One region of the Mesorhizobium sp. M7A.F.Ca.US.002.01.1.1 genome, then DNA from elsewhere that is predicted to be linked to it. Evidence: riboswitches for the same ligand, from Rfam matches in the RefSeq annotation. Region 1 holds a riboswitch; each other region holds the start of a gene.
The links. A riboswitch is a leader RNA that binds a small molecule or an ion and turns the genes downstream of it on or off. The one in region 1 is predicted to bind cobalamin.
Positions count from the first base shown of each region.

Region 2: another riboswitch for cobalamin. It lies ahead of bluB (5,6-dimethylbenzimidazole synthase); the one in region 1 lies ahead of EN932_RS23800 (CbtB domain-containing protein).
Region 3: another riboswitch for cobalamin. It lies ahead of EN932_RS18585 (aromatic ring-hydroxylating dioxygenase subunit alpha); the one in region 1 lies ahead of EN932_RS23800 (CbtB domain-containing protein).
Region 4: another riboswitch for cobalamin. It lies ahead of EN932_RS20655 (DUF1636 family protein); the one in region 1 lies ahead of EN932_RS23800 (CbtB domain-containing protein).

Region 1 covers NZ_RZQE01000290.1:508-5,272, forward strand. Annotated here, with positions in the region: gene cbiB (adenosylcobinamide-phosphate synthase CbiB) at 1-583, shown strand, start outside; gene cobO (cob(I)yrinic acid a,c-diamide adenosyltransferase) at 620-1,234, opposite strand; gene cobU (bifunctional adenosylcobinamide kinase/adenosylcobinamide-phosphate guanylyltransferase) at 1,236-1,751, opposite strand; gene EN932_RS23795 (CbtA family protein) at 1,744-2,514, opposite strand; gene EN932_RS23800 (CbtB domain-containing protein) at 2,530-2,709, opposite strand; cobalamin riboswitch at 2,745-2,941, opposite strand; gene EN932_RS23805 (MFS transporter) at 3,007-4,206, opposite strand; gene EN932_RS23810 (DUF1624 domain-containing protein) at 4,430-4,765, shown strand, end outside.
Region 2 covers NZ_RZQE01000115.1:4,775-9,539, reverse strand. Annotated here, with positions in the region: gene dxs (1-deoxy-D-xylulose-5-phosphate synthase) at 1-659, opposite strand, end outside; gene EN932_RS14145 (pirin family protein) at 802-1,722, opposite strand; gene EN932_RS14140 (DUF2277 domain-containing protein) at 1,762-2,028, opposite strand; gene EN932_RS14135 (exodeoxyribonuclease VII small subunit) at 2,139-2,390, opposite strand; gene EN932_RS14130 (histone deacetylase family protein) at 2,394-3,320, opposite strand; cobalamin riboswitch at 3,442-3,622, shown strand; partial or broken gene bluB (5,6-dimethylbenzimidazole synthase) at 3,625-4,350, shown strand; gene EN932_RS14120 (hypothetical protein) at 4,473-4,765, opposite strand, start outside.
Region 3 covers NZ_RZQE01000183.1:6,127-10,891, reverse strand. Annotated here, with positions in the region: partial or broken gene EN932_RS18595 (DUF680 domain-containing protein) at 1-95, opposite strand, end outside; gene EN932_RS18590 (DUF680 domain-containing protein) at 175-372, opposite strand; cobalamin riboswitch at 884-1,086, shown strand; gene EN932_RS18585 (aromatic ring-hydroxylating dioxygenase subunit alpha) at 1,201-2,448, shown strand; gene EN932_RS18580 (hybrid-cluster NAD(P)-dependent oxidoreductase) at 2,474-3,574, shown strand; gene EN932_RS18575 (PqqD family protein) at 3,744-4,175, shown strand; gene EN932_RS18570 (serine kinase) at 4,224-4,765, shown strand, end outside.
Region 4 covers NZ_RZQE01000222.1:1,539-6,303, reverse strand. Annotated here, with positions in the region: gene cobN (cobaltochelatase subunit CobN) at 1-1,273, opposite strand, end outside; gene cobW (cobalamin biosynthesis protein CobW) at 1,292-2,329, opposite strand; gene EN932_RS20655 (DUF1636 family protein) at 2,332-2,760, opposite strand; cobalamin riboswitch at 2,799-3,003, opposite strand; gene EN932_RS20650 (winged helix-turn-helix domain-containing protein) at 3,034-4,233, opposite strand; gene EN932_RS20645 (NADH-quinone oxidoreductase subunit A) at 4,565-4,765, shown strand, end outside.

The DNA.
Region 1 (4,765 bases):
CGGTCGCGACCCTGAAACGCTCGACCGGGCCGGTGTCTGCCGCGCGGCGATCGAGAGCCTGGCCGAGAATTTTTCCGACGGCATCGTCGCCCCTGCCTTCTGGACCGGCGTCGGCGGCCTGGCCGGCGGCGCCGCCTACAAGGCCGCCAACACCGCCGATTCGATGATCGGCCACCGCACCCCGCGCCACGAGGCGTTCGGCTGGGCGGCGGCGCGCTTTGACGATTGGATCAACCTGCCGGCGTCGCGGCTGACGGCGCTTCTGATCGTGCTGGCGGCATTCTTCGTCAAAGGCGCTGATGCGAAAAAAGCCTGGCATGCGGTGCGGCGCGACGCGAAAAAACATCGCTCGCCCAATGCCGGCTGGCCGGAAGCGGCGATGGCCGGTGCGCTCGGCCTGGCGCTCGCCGGGCCGCGTTTCTATGGCGGCGTGCTGGTCGACGACGTCTTCATGGGCGAAGGCGGCCGGCGCGAAGCCGACAGCCTCGACATCAGGCAGGCGCTGAAACTCTATCGCGTCGCCGACTATCTGCTGATCGCTCTGTTCGGGTTGGTTTCGGTCGTTGTCATCGTTGTGACTTAACCTCACCCTCCCCCGTCTGGGGAGGTTGAGGAACACTCAGAACTCGATCCCCTGCTGCGCTTTCACGCCGGCGGAAAAATGATGCTTGGTCACGCCCATTTCGGTGACGAGGTCTGCGGCCTCGACCAGCGCCGGCTTGGCGTTGCGGCCGGTGACAACGACATGCAGGCCCTCGCGCCGCGCTTTTAGCGCGCCAACCACTCTGTCGAGATCGAGATAGTCGTAGCGCAGCGCAATGTTCAATTCGTCGAGCACCAGCAGGCTGATCGACGGATCGGCCATCAGTTCGAGCACCTTGGCCCAGGCGGCTTCGGCGGCAGCGATGTCGCGCTTCAGATCCTGGGTTTCCCAGGTGAACCCCTCGCCCATCGCGTGCCACACGACACGGTCGCCGAAGGCGGCGAAGGCGTCCTTCTCGCCGGTGTGCCACTTGCCCTTGATGAACTGGACGACACCGACGCGCTTGCCGTAGCCGAGCATCCGCAGCGCCAGCCCGAAGGCGGCCGTGGTCTTGCCTTTGCCCGGGCCGGTGTTGACGATGAGCAATCCCTTCTCGACCGTCTTGCTCGCCACCTCGGCATCCTGCACCGCCTTGCGCTTGGCCATCTTGGCGCGGTGGCGCTCTTCGTCCTTATTGTCGATATCGGTCATATCATTTCACCTTGAGCGGCAGCCCCGCCACCATCAGCAGCACCGTATCGGCAATCGCCGCGACCTGCTGGTTGAGCCGGCCGGCGGCATCGCGAAAGCGGCGCGCCAGTGCATTGTCCGGCACGATGCCTTGGCCGACTTCATTGGACACCACGAACCAGGGTCCGCGCGGCCGCGACAACACCTCCGCCAATCGCCGGCATTCAAGGTCCAGATCGTGTTCGGCCAGCATATGGTTGGTCAGCCACAGCGTCAGGCAGTCGACAAGCACCGGCCGATCGTCCGGCAAGGCGGCAAGGGCGCCGGCGAGGTCGAGCGGTGCGTCGATGGTCGTCCAGCCTTCGCCGCGCCGCGACCGGTGCAACGCGATGCGCTCACGCATCTCGTCATCATAGGCTTGCGCCGTGGCGATATAGGTCCAGGGCGGCGGCAAGGCGGTCGCCAAAATTTCGGCGCGCGCGCTCTTGCCGGAGCGCGCACCGCCGATGAGGAAGGTCAGTGTCTTGCGATCAGGCAAAGCTGTCGCGCAGGCTGGTCGCGGTGCCGGTGAAGCGGCCGCGCACCACGCCGACAACCGCGCCGAGCACCAGCCAGAACACCAGATTGGTCACGGTCACCGCCACCACGAACTGGTGATGCAGCCCTTCCGGAATCGCCGTCTCGTAACTGTCGGGCTGCGGTGCCCCGACAACATGCGGTGCGACGATCAAAAGGACGGCAAGGATCGCCAGCGGCAGCGACTTGCGGAACGCGATCAGGCCGAGACCGGCAGCGGTTGCCGCCACCGTTGCCCACCACCAGATCTGGCGCTGGGTGAGATCGGCGGCCGGCATGGCCGGCAGTTCCGGCGGCAGGCCGAGGCCCGGTGCCAGCGTGAACACGGCAAAGCCGGCCAGGCCCCAGAACACGCCCTGGCGCCAACCACCGATGCCGCCGGCGAATTCGGAAACCGCGACCAGGATCAACCCGAAGCCGATGCCGGTGACGATGTTGGCAAGCACGCTGAAGGCGAAACGCTCGAAACCGTCTGCCGGCGCCCAGCCCTCGTCTTCCGCCGCAGCAGTCGCTTCGGCAGGGGCCGGAGCGGCTGTGCTCATGGCATTGCTATTCGTTGCTGCCGGAGCGGCATGGTCATGGTGATGCCCGCCGCCCGCCTGTTCGTAGACCTCCGCCTTCAGGATCAGCGGCACGGTCGCATAGGCCTGCATGCAGGCAAGAACGACGCCGGCCACGAGCCCTGCGATCGCCGCGATGAACACGACGTTGCGAAACAGGTTCATGATGTCAGCCCCTCGTCAGTGGCAGGGAAATGCCATCGAATGGCGATAGTCGTGAGCCGCATTGTGGACCGCATCGATATGCGAGAAGCCGACAAAGCCCATCACGAAAATGCCGAGCAGCGCGGCAAGCGCGAGCTGCATGAAGCGCGACTGCGAGGAGACGGAAGCGCCGAGGGAGACGGAAGCGGTAGTCATGTCTTGTCCTTTCGCCCTCCACCCGAGGGCATCGAAGTCAGTTTCCTGTCGCCGGCAGGTCTCCTGGCTCACGGATCAGCGTCCTTCCCCACCTTCCCGAAGAAAAATCTTCAGTGGCATATGGAGAGGACTACCGCACACAGTTGCGGGGGCAGCCACGGCATTGGGCGAAATCCGCCCTTACCGCATTCCCTCTTGGCTCCAAAATGGAACCGGCGACACCGGCGACTATAGGCAGAATCCTCGCGTCCGGCAAACCAAATTCCGCCGGCGACCGTTGCGAATGCGCCATGAAGGTCAAAGCGATTTCGGCAGATAGCGCCACGTCACGAAGCCGCAGACCGCCGCCAGCAGGCCCAGCGTGACGAACACCGAGCCCAGGCCGAAGAAGGCCAGCACCACCGAATAGACCAGCGGCGGCGTCAGCTCGGAAAAGTCGAGATAGGTGCGATAGACCGCCGCCATCTGCGATCTTTCATAGGAGCGCACCGAGCGCATGAAGGCGGTCGAGCCGAGCGCATCGAGCGCAATGGTGAAGAAGGCGCCGCAGAGCAAGAAGGCGCCGGTGAGCAGCGGCACGGTTTCGCCGACGAAGCCCGCCGCCAGAAGCGCGACCGACATGGCGAAATAGGCAAATGTCATGGTCCTGCGGCCGCCAAAGCGCTTTCCCGCCTTGCCCCAGAAAATCGCCATGAACAAAAGCGCGTTGCCGGCCGAAACCAGCAGGCCGCCGGCCAGCTTGCCCTCACCCGTAATGACCATGAACAGCGGCCCATAGACGAAGAACGTCGTCCAGAAACAGGAGCGCCCAAACGCGATCAGCCAGGCCAGCCTGAGCCTGGGCTGGGCGATGAAGCGGCCGATATTGGCGAGCGGATTGGCTGGTCGCGTCTTGCCGGGACGGATCGACGGGTTGTCGCCGAGCCGGTAGGTCCAGAACAATGCCAGCAGCGCTAACGCGAACACGGCCACCGCGCCATGCGCGGCATAGACGCCGAAGCGCGTGTAGAGGAAGATGCCGAGCGTCGGCCCACCGGTCCAGGCCAGCATCGACCACGCCATGCGCAGCGATTCGGCCTGCATGAAGTCGGTCTTGCGGATGTGGTCCATGATGTAGAGGTTGAGCGTGATCGACAGCGCGCTGGCTCCCATCACCCGGCACAGCATGCCGGCCAGTTGCCCGGCAAGCGTGTCGGTGACGAAGAACAGCGAGCCGATGGCCAGCAGGCAGGCGCCCGCCGTGTAGACCCAGCGCCGGGCGAAACGGCGGATCAGCATCGGCATGAACAATGTCACCGACAGGCCGAGCATCGCCACGACGGTGTAGAGGATCGAGACGATCTGCTCGTTGTGCAGGATCTCGTAAGCTTGGATCGGGATGACGCTCGACACCGTGGCGCGGGCGAAGGATTCGACCGCATAGAGCGAAGCGAAGGTGCGCGCGTCCGCGGCCTTGAGGGCCGGTAGCCAGATCGGATGGCGCACATGGGTGGACATTGCTTTCCCCGAAGCAGATTCACCGGGTCAAATCTGCCGTGGCGACCTCAGCGCCAATAAGAGGAAACCGACGTGCATCCGGCAAAAGCGAAGCCGGCCAAAGGCTTTCCGGCACTGGCCCAATGCCGCGGCTGATCCGGCGTTATCGGCAGGGTTGCCGGTCTTCTTTTGTCCTGGGCAACCGTGATAGTCCTCCAGCGGGGCTGAATCAGAATGCGAGACCATGAGCATCCAAACGCCGACCGCGCCCGTTCAGGATCGACCAAAGCGCATCGTCGCCATCGACATCGTGCGCGGCATCGCGCTGATCGCCATGGCAAGCTACCATTTCACCTGGGATCTGGAGTTCTTCGGCTACACCGATCCCGGCCTGACCGCCTTCGGCTGGTGGAAGATTTACGCGCGCTGCATCGCCTCGACCTTCCTGTTCTTGGTCGGCGTCAGCCTGTATCTCGCCCACGGCCGACAAATCCGCTGGAACGGCTTTTGGAAGCGGTTCGCCATGGTCGCCGGAGCCGCGATCGCGATTTCGGTCGTCACCCGCATAGCCACTCCGGAC
Region 2 (4,765 bases), on a different contig from region 1:
TTGCCGAGATAAGACGTCAGTTTTTTGCCGAAATCGCGCAGGCCGATATAGGCCTTGCCGGAGGCCAGCCGCGCCAGATAGGCGCTCATGGCGCCGGTTGGCGGCGCGATCGACATGTCGTTGTCGTTGAGAATGACGATCAGCCGTGCATCGAGTGCGCCGGCATTGTTCATCGCCTCGTAGGCCATGCCGGCAGACATGGCGCCGTCGCCGATGACGGCGATGACATTGTTGCGGCCGCCGGAGAGATCGCGGGCCGCGGCCATGCCGAGGCCGGCCGATATCGATGTCGAGGAGTGGGCAGCGCCGAAGGGATCGTACTCGCTCTCGGCGCGGCGGGTGAAGCCGGACAGGCCGCCTTCCTGGCGCAGCGTGCGGATACGGTCGCGGCGGCCGGTCAGGATCTTGTGCGGATAGGCCTGGTGGCCGACATCCCAGATCAGCCGATCATCGGGGGTGTTGAAGACATAGTGCAGCGCCACTGTCAGCTCGACCACGCCAAGGCCGGCGCCCAGATGACCACCCGTGCGGGATACCGCGTCGACCAGCTCGGCGCGAAGCTCGGACGCCAGTTGCGGCAGCTCACTCTCGGCAAGCGTGCGCAGGTCGGCCGGGATGCGGGTCTTGTCGAGAAGCGGCGTATGCGGCGTTGCGTTCACGGTGCTCAGGCTTTCGGTTGATGGGCGAAATAGGCCGCCGGCCGGCGAAAGTAAATGCGTGTCAGTGACGCGGATCAGACTGTGGTCTTTTGCTTCTATGCAGGTCGTTTCCCCAAAACCGGGCCACTTTGGGCGACAGGCATCAGCTTTCCGGCAGCGGAATGAACTCTTCCTCGTCTCCTGGAACGATGTCGAAGCGGCCTGTCTTCCATTCCTCTTTCGCCTGTTCGATACGCTCTTTCGACGACGAGACGAAATTCCACCAGATGTAACGCTTCGAACCAAGAGAGGCGCCGCCGAACAGCATGAAATGCGCCCCGGTCTGCGACGACACGACGATCTCGTCACCGGGACGGAAGACCAGCAGCCGTTCGGCTGGGAACACATCGCCCGAAATCGAGACCTCGCCTTCCAGCGTGTAAATGGCGCGCTCTTCCGCATCGGCAGGGATTTTCACGCTGGCGCCGGGCGCCAGGCGCAGGTCGGCGTAGAGCGTCTCCGAATCGGCCCTGACCGGGGACCGTAATCCTTGGAAATCGCCGATGATGAGGCGCCCGTTGACGCCTTCGGCATCAATCTCGGGAAGCCTGAGCGCTCCTGTGTTCTCGAACACAGGAGCCACCTCTTCCTTGTCGTCCGGCAGCGCCAGCCATGTCTGCAGGCCGGATATCGACATCGGCGCGCCACGCAGTTCCTCCGGCGTACGCTCCGAATGGACGATGCCGCGGCCGGCGGTCATCAAATTCACGTCGCCGGGCTGAATGACCATTTCGGTGCCGAGGGAGTCGCGGTGCCGGATCTTGCCGTCGAACAGATAGGTGACCGTCGACAGTCCGATATGCGGATGCGGACGGACGTCCAGCGCCTGGCCGGCCCGCAGGATCGCGGGACCCATGCGGTCGAAGAAGATGAACGGACCGACCAACCGCCTTTTTGCCGTTGGCAGGGCACGGCGCACCTGAAAACCACCGATGTCCTTGGCGTTCGGAACGACCATCAATTCGATCTGATCGCTGGCGAACGCATCGCCCACCTCAGGGTCTTTCCCGGGGAAGAAGCTCATGGACTCTCCTTGTCGGTGGTCGAAGGCCGCCTGGCCGCATCAGGCAAAGCGGATGGCCGCCTTTGCCCGCAGCTTGGCCGCCACCTCTTCGCGATTGCGCGGATGCTGATGGGTTTCCAGGGAATCGAGCAGTTCGCGCGCCGAGGCCGCGATGGCGTCGACGGCATGATCGAAGGCGTGCTGGTTCTGCTTCGAGGGTCGCGTCGTTCCGCTCAGCTTGCGGACGAACTGAAGGGCCGCGTCGCGCACCTCGTCATTGGTTGCCGGCGGATCAAAATTGAACAGGGTCTTGATGTTTCTGCACATCGCTTCCGTATCTCCTCTTGTCCTTGAGCTGTTTCAATCGGAACGAGTTATAGCCTCGATCATGATCATGTCCAAAAACCGGTGAGGCGAGGCCATCGTTCGGACCGGCCTCAATCCGCGTCGAGCGGCTCCGTTCCAACCGGCTTGCCGTCGCGCGACAGCCTGATCTTCTCGACCTTGTCCTCGGCGGCCTTCAGCAGCCGGTCGCAATGCGCCTTCAGCGCCTCGCCACGTTCATAGATCCTGATCGACTGGTCGAGCGGCACGTCGCCACGCTCCAGATCATCGACGATCTTCTCCAGCGCATCGAGTGCCTGCTCGAAGCTCATCGCCTTGACGTCTTCGTTGGTCTCACCAGCCATCATTCATCCTTTCATCAGTCGCCCGACATGGGCGGCGACCGAAAATGCCAATCCCTGCAGATCGTAGCCGCCCTCGAGCAGGCTTACGAGCCGGTTGCCGCTGTGGCGTGCCGCGCGCTGCATCAACTGGCCGGTCGCCCAGTCGAAATCATCCTCGGTCAGATTGATCTCGGCCAGCGGATCGCGGTGGTGCGCGTCGAACCCGGCCGAAATGATGATCAGGTCGGGCGCGAAATTGTCGAGCGCGGGCAGGACGCGCGACAGGAAGGCATCGCGAAACACTTCGCTGCCGGTCTGCGGCGCCAGCGGTGCGTTGACGATATTGCCGGCGCCCGTTTCGGTCTTCGCTCCGGTGCCGGGATAAAGCGGCATCTGGTGTGTCGAGCAATAGAGCACCGAGGGATCGTCCCAGAAAATATCCTGCGTGCCATTGCCGTGATGCACGTCCCAGTCGACGATGGCAACGCGCTCGACACCGTGTTTCTTCTGCGCATAACGCGCCGCGATCGCCGCCGTGTTGAACAGGCAGAAGCCCATGGCCGTGGTCTTTTCGGCATGATGGCCGGGCGGCCGGGCGGCGACGAAGACGTTGTCGGCGCGGCCCGAAAAGACATCATCGACGGCGGCGTTGGCGGCGCCGATCGCGGTGATCGCCGCTTGCCAGCTCTTCGGACTGGCAGTGGTGTCGGCATCGATGCGGGCAATCCCCTCGTCGGGGATGGCGGCGCGCACGCGGGCGACGAAATCGGCGGGATGCGCGTAGAGGATGGTGGCCTCGTCGCCTTCCGGCGCCTGGATACGATCGAGCGCGGCAAAGGCTTCCTCATCGAGCACGCGCTCGATGGCGCGCAGGCGGTCGGGCCGCTCGGGATGTCCGGGCGGCGTGAGATGCTCGAGGAAGATCGGATGCGTGTAGAGACGGGTGGTCATCGTCCTAATCTAGTGACCCCGATCGACAAAGGCCATGCACGGGCGGCCGATGACTGGGGAAAATCGCGCCTGCGTCCATTCGTGTCGCCGCAGGCATTGGCCCCGCCGGCGCTTCGGCGTAAAGTCCTTGGTACTGCCTGGTGCCCGCCGCAAGCGGGAGAATCGGGAACACGGTTGAATTCCGTGGCGTGCCCAACGCTGTGAGGGGGACCGCGCCGGTAAATGCCACTGTCGATGACGGGAAGGCACCGGACGCGGGTTGATCCCAAGCCAGAAGACCGGCCTGGCAGGCATCGTCATCCGCATGGTCGGGCGGGTGGCATCAGAGCGACGTGCGTCCATTTGGACGCACAGCGTACGCTCTGACCGTTTTGAATCTGCAATCGCAAGGGGACAAGCGATGCCGGAACATATGACCGCTGCCATTGACGATGGATTCGACCAGAATGCGCGCGATGCGGTCTATCGCGCCATGTTCACGCGGCGCGACGTGCGCAGCCATTTCCTGCCCAACGCGATCGATGACGACGTGCTGGCGCGGCTGCTGCTTGCCGCCCATCACGCGCCATCGGTCGGCTTCATGCAGCCATGGAATTTCATTGTCATTCGCGATGCCGGACGACGAGCGGAGGTGCGCGACCTGTTCCTGGCCGCGCGCGAGCAGGAACTGCCGGCGATCGAGGCGGAAAAACAGGCGCTGTACCGCAAGCTCAAGCTGGAAGGCATCTGCGAAAGCGCGCTCAACATCTGCATCACTTGCGACCGGCAGCGCTCGAAGGGTTCGCCGCTGGGACGCTGGCACAATCCGGAGATGGATCTCTACAGCACCGTCTGCGCGGTGCAGAATTTCTGGCTGGCCGCGCGTGCCGAGGGCGTTGGCGTCGGCTGGGTGAGCATCATCGAGGCTGAGGCGCTGAAGCGGCTGTTGGCCATTCCGGATCACGTAACGCCAATCGCCTATCTCTGCGTCGGCCGTGTTTCCGAGTTCGCTTCCAAACCGGACCTTGAAACGCATGGTTGGGGACGGCGGCTGCCGCTGCCGGAACTGATCATGAGCGAGACGTTTTCCGGGCAAGGCGAGGCACAGCTCAAGTCCACCGTGGCGCGCCTCAACACCGTTTCTGCCTCACCAGACACCACCTGCCCGGCCGATCAGGGTGTGGCGCCGGCCGTACCCCAGCGCGAACCGCCGAAGGAGGCGAGCGCCTTGTCCTTGAGCTCCCTGAACTTCGACGACGCCTCGGCCAACCGGGCGTCCCAGGCCGGATCCGGCACCTGGCCCGCGATGGTCTTGAAATAGACCTGCATCAGGCAAGCGATGGCGAAAGGCTCGATGAAGGCCGCCTTGAACGCCCAGGCGAAGACGATGGCGAGCACGAAGGCCCAGCCGGCGAGCTGGCCGGGCATCAGGAACAGAATGGCGCCGGCAGGCGCCAGCATCATCA
Region 3 (4,765 bases), on a different contig from region 1:
TGGTTCGGGCCGTTCGAACCGTAGTTGTCGCTGCCCGCGAAAGCGCTGCCGGTGATGGCCAGAACGGCGGCGGCAGCAATGAGGATCTTGTTCATCTTGAATACTCCTGAATGTCTGAATTTCGCCAGGGCGGCGGGCGAGCCCGCCGTCGACCGGAAAACTGGGAATCGGCTGTTAGTTGTTGCCGAAGAGGTTGCGGTCAGCACCCTGGGCAGGCGCCTGAGCAGCCGGTTCCGACTTCTTGGTCGAAGCGGTGTACGAGCTGTCGACAGCAGTGGCTGCCGCGGCGTTCGAACCGTAGTGGTCGCTACCAGCGAAGGCGCTGCCGGAAATGGCCAGAAGGGCTGCGGCAGTGAGAATGATCTTTTTCATTTTTGGTACTCCAGTATCGTCTTTTTTCCGTCCGTCTAGCGGCGTGTCTTGGAAATGAAATCGCGTCGTTCGGACAGCCCCGATGTGGGAGGGCAAGGTCGTCTTTTCCAATCACGAAGTTGTTCCGTGTGGACCATGAATCCCCACCTTGAAATTGTGCCAATGGAATCTAAGGATGCATTTTTCTTCTTCATATCAGTGTGTTAGGTGTAGCCACCTGATGGATCACTGACTGTTTCAGAGGCCCAGCGTTCACACCGTCCTGCACGCACCGTCAACAGAAACGAACCGTTCGGTTCGATTTTAGGGCGAGCTAATAGTCACTTTTCGAAACCATTAACCTTTTTTGACCCCCCGCGAAGGGTCGGATTCGGAAAGATCGCAGCCGGCAAATGGCCGCCCGGGAGGTGGGATCTCGGCCCGCGACGAGCTGCAGTAGCGTTTCGCATGCCGTGTCGCGCCGCATGGATACGATGTCGTTTTCATGCCGACGGCGCGCCCGCGATCGTGGTTAGATCATACCATCTCAGGTGCCGCTTCGTGACGACGAGGCGGAGAATTGGGAAGCCGGTCAGAATCCGGCGCTGCCCCCGCAACGGTGGTGGAGTTCAAGTCGCAACGGGAGACCACTGGGCAACCGCCTGGGAAGGTGTCGCGATGGTCCGCAAGGACAACTCCAGAGCCCGGAAACCAGCCCGAGATTTTTAGACTCGACTGATCGCGGTGGGCGGTCAAGAGGTGGATAGCGCATGTCCGGCACACAGCCGGCCTGTGTTTCAATCCTTCCTCCATCACCACCAGTTCAGTCCTTAGAAACGAGGACAGGACATGGATATCCGCAACGACATGCTGAGGCTCCTGAAGGGGCGCCGGCAAGGCTTTTCGCTGGAGCAGCCCTTCTACACCGATCCGGACTACTTCAAGCTCGACATGGAGCTGATCTGGTATCGCGACTGGCTGTTCATCGGCCATGATTGCGAACTGCCGAAGCCGGGCAGCTACATCACCGTGCAGGTCGGCGATTATCCGGTCGTCCTTGTCCGCGACCAGCACGGCAAGATCAACGCCTTCCACAATTCCTGCCGCCATCGCGGCAGCCGCGTGTGCAACACGGAGAAGGGTACCGCGGCAAAGCTCGTCTGCCCGTATCATCAGTGGACCTACGAGCTGGACGGCCGCCTGCTGTTTGCCCGCCAGATGGCCGACGGTTTCGACAAGAGTGATTTCGGCCTGAAGCCGGTCGCCTGCGAGAGCGTCGGCGGCTACATCTTCATCTGCCTGGCCAAGGAACCGGCAGATTTCGCGCCGATGCGGGCGATGATCGAACCCTATCTTTTGCCGCACCGGCTGCGTGAAGCAAAGATCGCCTTCGAGAGCACGATCGTCGAGAAGGGCAACTGGAAGCTGGTCTGGGAAAACAACCGCGAGTGCTACCACTGCGCCGCCAATCATCCCGAGTTGTGCAAGACCTTCCCCGAGGCTCCAACCATAACCGGCGTCCATGGCGCCGACAGCGACCCTGAAATGGTCGCACACTGGGCCAGATGCGAGGCATCAGGCTTGCCGAGCAAATTCCGCATCGATCCGGCAGGGCAGTACCGCGCCACCCGCGCGCCCTTGCTGCGCGATGCCGTCAGCTACACCATGACGGGAAAACGGGCGGTCCAGAAGAACCTGTCCGACAGCGTTTCAACCGACCGCATCGGCTCCTTGCTGCTCTATCACTATCCGACGACCTGGAACCATATCCTCGGCGACCACGCCGTTACCTTCCGCGTGCTGCCGATCAGTGCCACGGAAACCGCGGTGACAACGAAATGGCTCGTCCACAAGGATGCGGTCGAAGGCGTCGACTACGACCTCGCTGAGCTCACCCATGTCTGGACCGAGACCAACGACCAGGACCGCCGCATCGTCGAGGAAAACGCCTTCGGCATCCTGTCGCCTGCCTATGAACCAGGCCCCTATTCGGAGCTGCATGAGGGCGGCGTGATCCAGTTCGTCGAGTGGTACGCGTCGTTCATCGGGCCGCGCCTTGCCGAAGGCGGCCGGCCGGCCCTGCGCAGCGTCGCCTAGCCCAGGGGATAAGAGGATGAATGCGATGACGGACCTTGGCCTCTATCGCCATCTCGACCAGATGACGCCCTGGAACGACAGGCTGCAGGTGCTGGAAGTGATCGGCGTCAGCGACGAAGCGCCTGACGTGAAGACCTTCACCTTCCGCTCCGACAACCAGACCTGGTTCCGCTACAAACCGGGGCAGTTCGTGACTCTGGAACTGCCGACATCGGACGGGCCGCTGATGCGCACCTACACGCTGTCGTCCTCGCCGTCGCGGCCGTTCTCGATCGCGGTGACGGTCAAGGCGCAGGCGGGCAGCACCGGTACGCGCTGGATGTTCGACCATCTGACGCCCGGTTCGCACGTCAAGGCCTATGGGCCGACCGGCGACTTCTCGCTGCATAGCCACCCGGCCGCCAAATATCTGTTCATTTCGGCCGGTTCCGGCGTGACGCCGATGATGTCGATGCTGCGCTGGCTGAACGACTGCGCGCCATGGACCGATGTCGGCTTCGTCAACTGCGCGCGCCGCCCGGAAGAGATCATTTTCCGCAAGGAGCTCGAACTGCTCGGCAGCCGCATGCCTGGGCTGTCGCTCGGCTTCATGATCGAGGAGCGGTCGAGCCGCGAGGGCTGGTTCGGCCATATGGGCCGCATCGACGCGATCCGGCTGCCATTGCTGGCGCCCGATTTCCGCGAGCGCGAGATTTTCTGCTGCGGCCCCGATCCTTTCATGCGCGCCGTGCGTGGCATGCTGGACGCAGCCGGCTTCGACATGACGAAATACCATCAGGAAAGCTTTGCCGCGCCTGCCGTGGAGGAGATCCCGGCGCCGTTCTCGCCGCCGGCGGAAGACGGCGCCGCTGCCACCGTGGAGGCCGTGACACCGATCCGGTTCTCGCATTCCGATGTCGATGCCGAATGCGTCGCCGGCCAGACGGTGCTGCAGACGGCACGCGCCTCGGGGGTGCGGATTCCCGCCGCCTGCGAGTTCGGCCTGTGCGGCACCTGCAAGGTGAGGAAGGTCGCGGGCGACGTCGAGATGAGCCACAATGGCGGCATCCTCGATCACGAAATCGAGGACGGCTTTATCCTCGCCTGTTGCTCGAAGCCGCTTTCGGCGCTTGAAATCGAGGCGTGACCGGCAGGCACGGTCAGAGACTGTCCATGCCCGCGCGGCCTGCAGCTGCGCTCGGCCGGGCCTACGCCATCTTGCCAAAAACCCTGCAAATGGTTAGACGCCTGCAACGGTGGGGTTGACCGTAGGGGCCGAAGATCATCTCCGCGGCCTGCTTCGGCGGGGAGCAAACATGCGACAATCCGGCGTATATGCCATTGCCAGCAAGGATATCGTCTTTGAATCCTTCGATGGCGAAGCCGTCGTTCTCGACCTGACCACCGGTAAATATTTCGGCTTCTCTGATTCAGGCAGCAGGCTTTGGGATGCACTGTCGTCCGGCGTGCCTGCCTCCGAACTGGTCGGCGCCGCGACCGGGATTGGCGCCCTCGATGCCGCCGCGATTGACGGCTTTGTTTCACAATTGCTCGAATTCGGTTTGCTGGCGGCCGCAACCGATGGCGTGGCAAGACCGGTTCCCAGCGAATTGCTGGCTCAGCTCGCCGCTGCCGGCGAGCCCCTCAAGGTCGACATCCATGACGACCTTGCCGACCTCATTGTCGTCGATCCCATCCACGAGGTCGAGGAGCCCCTCGGCTGGCCCGCAGTGAAGCAGGCCAACTGAGGCGCCCGCCAGGCTCTCGTTGCCGGACAGCTCCGGAACAGGCAGACCATGCCAAACGTCACTCTCGAAAACCTGACTGACTACGCACGTCATGTCCTGGCGCAAGCGCAGAGCAGCGCCGCGCATTATCCACTGACCTGCAAGGTGGGCTTGCCGCATCTGGAGTTGACCACTCATGTGAGTGCCGGCGCGTTGGCGGATGCCTTCGCTCATGGCTTTGTCACGGCTGCGGACAACCGAGCGCCTGCCGACATCTGCCGCATCTTCGTCGCACATCCCGGCATTGACGGCATCGCGGCACCGGCCAGATGGGGCCAAGGACCCTTCACGCAGCATGGCTTCGCCACCAGGCTGGCGGAAGCCGGATTGCGCGGCAACCATTTCCATGACCTGGATTTCTGGCAGTTCTATGATCCGCAACGTCGCGTTGGCGTGCAATTGATGGCCTCGGCCGATGCCTTTCCACCGTGGGAGCCGGGAGCGCCGCTGCGCCCCTTCCTCCATTGGGAATATGCGGCACGTGGCATGCGGCTGGCCCATGCGGGGACGCTCGGCACCAAAGGCAGGGGCGTACTGCTGGCCGGCGCGGG
Region 4 (4,765 bases), on a different contig from region 1:
TCCCCTCAATCACATAGCCCTGCTCCTTCAGGTCATGCAGCATGGCGAGCACGCTGGACGGCACGTCGAGGCCCACGGCATAGCCGGTTCGACCAGGGGCACTGGGATAATCCGGGATCAGGATCGCCAGCTTGCGCCCGGCGCGGGGTGTCTCCTGCAACTTGATGAAGGCCGCGACGCGGTCAGCGACCTGCGCCACGCGATCCGGTTCCGGCCGGTTGGCGAAGGCGCGGTGGCCAAGCGCGGGATCGGTCTCGGTCTCGCCCTTGAAGGAAATGGCGCCGGCGAGGACGCGGCCGTCGAGTTCGGGCAGCACGACATGCATGGCGAGGTCGGCGGGTGCCAGGCCACGCTGGTTGTTTTGCCAGATGTCGCGGCGGGTGGTGGCGACGATGACCTGGAAGACAGGCACGCCGGCGCGGTCGAACAGCGTTTCGATGCCGGGTTCGGCGCCTGAGGCGAAAGCGGTCGCGGTGATGATGGCGGCGGGCTTCAGCGCCGTCAGTGCTGTTTGCACGAATGCCAGGGATGCCGGGTCCTTGAGGCTGGAGACGAAGATCGGGACTGGGTCGATGCCGCGCTGCCGCAGCGCTTCAACAAGCGCATCGATGGGCGCGACATCGGCGGCCAGCAGCATCGAGCGATAGACCAGGATGGGGATGATAGGAGCGTTGACGTTGTAAGCGCCAGCATTCGATAAGTCCGGCTTCTCCACAACTCCACATCCAGGCACGTAAAAACCAGCTTTCGGCACCACCACCGGGCCGATAACTTCCGCATCCGACCCCGCCAGCCGCGCCAATTTCCGCACCAGTGCGCTCATATTCGCCGGGCCGCCCTCGCGGAAATAGTCGAGCAGGCCGTCCAACTCCTCGCGCGGCAGCGTCGAGGCTTCGATCAGGCGCAGATCCTCGTCGCGGCATTCGCCGGGCAGCAGCGCCAGTTTTATGCCGCGTTCGCGGGCGGTCGAGGCAAGCTGGTCGCAGCCGTAGCGCCACCAGTCGTAGCCGCCGAGGATGCGCACGAGGATGATCTTGGCATGGCGGGCGACGCTGTCGACCCAGAGGTCGACGGACATGGGATGGCGCAGGTCGCGCAGTGCGGCCAGCCGCATCGAGGGCAGGCGGTCGGCATCGGTCCTCCACGCCGCCGCCAGTCCGGCGAGGTCGCTGTCGGTGAAGGACAGCGCCACGATATCCGCCGGCGTCTGCCGCAGATCGACCGGCTCGGCGAGGTCGTCGAGCGAGGCGGATGTCGTGGTTAGGATGTGCATCGCAATCCGTGTCCGAAATCAGCCGGCGAGTATACGCTCGATCGCCGGGCGGTTCAGCCCTTTCAGGCCGATGACGACGAGGCGCGAGCGGCGGTCGTCCTGCGCGGTCCAGGCGCGGTCATAGTAATGATTGACGAGGGGCCCGACGGCCTGCAGCAGCAGCCGCATCGGCTTGCCGCCGACCTCGACGAAGCCTTTTACACGCAGCACGTTCTCTTCCTCGGCGACGGTGGCGACGCGTTTTGCCAGTTCATCGGGATTGGCGACCGAGGCTATGTCGACAATGAAGGTGTCGAAGTCGTCATGCTCGTGGTCGAAGGCGCCGTCATGATGGGATTTGCGGTTCTCGATGTCGTCCTCGACGGCGAGACCGAGCCCGAGCAGCACGGAGGGATCGACCTTGCCATGCGAGGTCGGCACGATCTTCACTGCGCGGGCGGAGTGTTCGCCAATGATGGCATTGGCGCGGGCGGTGCCGGCGGCGTCCATCAGGTCGCTCTTCGACAGGATGATCAGGTCGGCGCAGGCGATCTGGTCCTCGAACAGTTCTTCCACCGGATCGTCGTGGTCGAGCGTCTCGTCCCCGGCGCGCTGCGCCTGGAGGGCCTCCATGTCGTTGGCGACGCGGCCTTCGGCCAATGCCGGTCCGTCGACCACGGCGATGACGCCATCGACGGTCACCCGGCTTTTCACGCTCGGCCACTGAAAGGCCTGGACCAGCGGCTTGGGCAGTGCCAGGCCCGAGGTTTCGATCAGGATATGGTCGACCTTCGGCGTCAGCGACAGGATTTGGTCGAGCGCCGGGACGAAATCATCGGCGACAGTGCAGCAGATACAGCCATTGGCCAGTTCTACGATGTTTTCCTCGGGGCAGGTGTCGATACCGCATCCCTTGAGGATCTCGCCATCGATGCCGATGTCGCCGAATTCGTTGACGATGATGGCGATGCGCTTGCCGCCGGCGTTTTCCAGGAGATGGCGGACCAGCGTCGTCTTGCCGGCGCCGAGGAAGCCGGTGACGACGGTGCAGGGAACGCGGGATACGGAAGTGGTCATGGTCAATCCTTCAGCATGTCGATGGGTGGAATGCGGGCCACGAGGCCGCGCTTGAGGCTATCGGGGCGGCCACGCCACGGGATCAGGCCATCTTTCGAGGTGGCGAAGAGCTTTGCGCCTGTCACGAGGTCGGCGCCGCTGGTCGCGGTCAGGTCGCCGAAGACATAGCTCCAGCAGCCGTCGCGCAGGATCGCGGCGCTGAGGCGCCGCTTGCAATTGCCAAGGCATTCGACGCTGCGGATGCGGATATCGTCGCCAGCGGCGGCGCGGCGCGTGTCGTCCGTCAGCAACTCGCCGGCGCGGGGATGAGCGTCGGAGCCGGTCTCATTGCGGCAGGAGCCGCAGACGATGATGGTGACGCCGGCCAAGGCATCATCATGGCCGGACGAAATATCCGCTGTGCCAGCCGAAAAACTGCTGTCGTGGTCCAAAGATCGGGCTCCTTGCCCGGAAACCCGCCGGGCGATCGGATTCTACAGTCGCAGACGGCAGGTCTCCTGGCTCGCGAGTCATCGCCTTGGGTAGCCGCCTTCCCGGGAATTCCCAGTGGTTTTCGGCCTTGGCTCTTCGCTTACAGTTGCGGGGACAGCCGCGGATTTGGGATTTTGCCCCGCACCGCATTCCCTCTTAGCCCTTGCCGTTGCGGGCAAGGGACCATCTGGAACCGGATTTAGGCTTTTGCGGGCGGCGGTGTCAACGCGAGCTTACGACACCGCTATGTCGGCCAGCGCCGGCCCCAAATCCCCGGCAGGCGTCACTTCGATGCGTTCGAGCCCGAGCCAACCCTGCATCTGCTTCAATTCCTCGAACAGCTCCGCAGCGGTTTCAGGCGGCGCACCGGGCTCCGCATAGGCTGCATGGACGCGCAGTATGCTGGCCGGGCGATCGGCCTTGAGGTCGACGCGTGCCACGATCCTGTCGCCGAGCAGGAACGGCAGGACATAATAGCCGTATTGCCGCTTGTCGGCCGGCGTGTAGATCTCAATGCGGTAGTGGAAGTCGAACAGCCGCTCTGTGCGCGAGCGTTCGAAGACGACAGGATCGAACGGCGCCAGCAGGGCGCGGGCCTCGATCTTGCGCGGCAGACGCGCGTCTTTATGAAGATAGGCGGGCTTGTCCCACCCTTCGACGCGCACCGGCAGCAACTCGCCCGTTTCAACCAGTTCCTCCAGCCGGCCTTTCATATCGGCCGGCGACAGGCGGAAATAATCGCGCAAATCGCCTGAAGTCGCCACGCCGTGGGCGCGGGCGGAAATGCGCAGCAATTCGCGGTGCGCGTCCTCAGGCGTCGGCACCGGCAGGTCGAGGATCGCCTGCGGCAGCACGCGCTCGGGCAGGTCATAGAAGCGCTCGAAACCGCGGCGGTGCGCCGTGGTGATGCGGCCGGCCCAGAACAGCCATTCGAAGGCGTGTTTGGCATGGCTCCAGCCCCACCAGCCGCCCGAACCTTTCTGGCCCTCCAGCGCGGAAGCGGCGATCGGGCCGCGCTCGGCGACCTCGCGGTAGATCTCTTCGATGTAGGCGGCGTGCTCGCGGCCCCATTTGGCGAGACCCAGATACATTTCCTCGCCCCGCTCGGCGCGCTGCATGCGCCAGCGCATCAGCGGGTATGTCTCGACCGGCAGGAAGGAGGCCTCGTGCGCCCAATATTCGAAAACCATGCGCTTGCGCGTCACGGCCGCGTTGTCGAGCAGCGAGAACGGGTAGGGGCCAAGGCGCGAATAGAGCGGCATATAATGAGCGCGCACCACCGCGCTGACGGAATCGATCTGCAACAGGCCGGTGCGGGAGAGCGTGCGGGCAAAATGCCGGCGGTCGGGCGTGCCGGTCGGGCGAGGATCGAGGAACCCTTGGGCGGCAAGGGCGATGCGCCGGGCCATCGGGAGCGAGATCTTTTCCTTCATGCAGGTATCACTTTGACGTGTTTTGACCGAGGGTCGAATGGCTGATTCCAACCCATGCTAGCAGGGTTTTGGCGGCATCCATGTCAGGAGGGAAAAGTGGAGTAAAAAGCGAAGGAAATCAAACAGGAGCGGATCGGACCAGTTTGCCGCGATATGCCGTCCAGGTCGATGTTTTGAACAAGGTTTGACTTGCTTCGCTGGAAGTGCTGCGCTAACCCTCGCCGCGTTGCAGCATAGGCCCTTAAAACGGTTCAGCGGTTAAACTGTCACGCTTCCGCATTAGGGTCCGGTGCTGTAATCAACGTGGATTGGCGCCAACGGAAAGCCGAGCATGAACGCACTCTTGAGCTCATACCTGCCCATCGTCCTGTTCATAGGCGTGGCGCTGGTTGTCGGCCTGGCGCTGCTGGCCGCGCCCTTCCTGGTGGCCTACCGCAATCCCGATCCCGAAAAGCTTTCCGCCTACGAGTGCGGTTTCAACTCGTTCGACGACGCCCGCATGAAGTTCGACATCCGTTTCTACCTGGTGTCG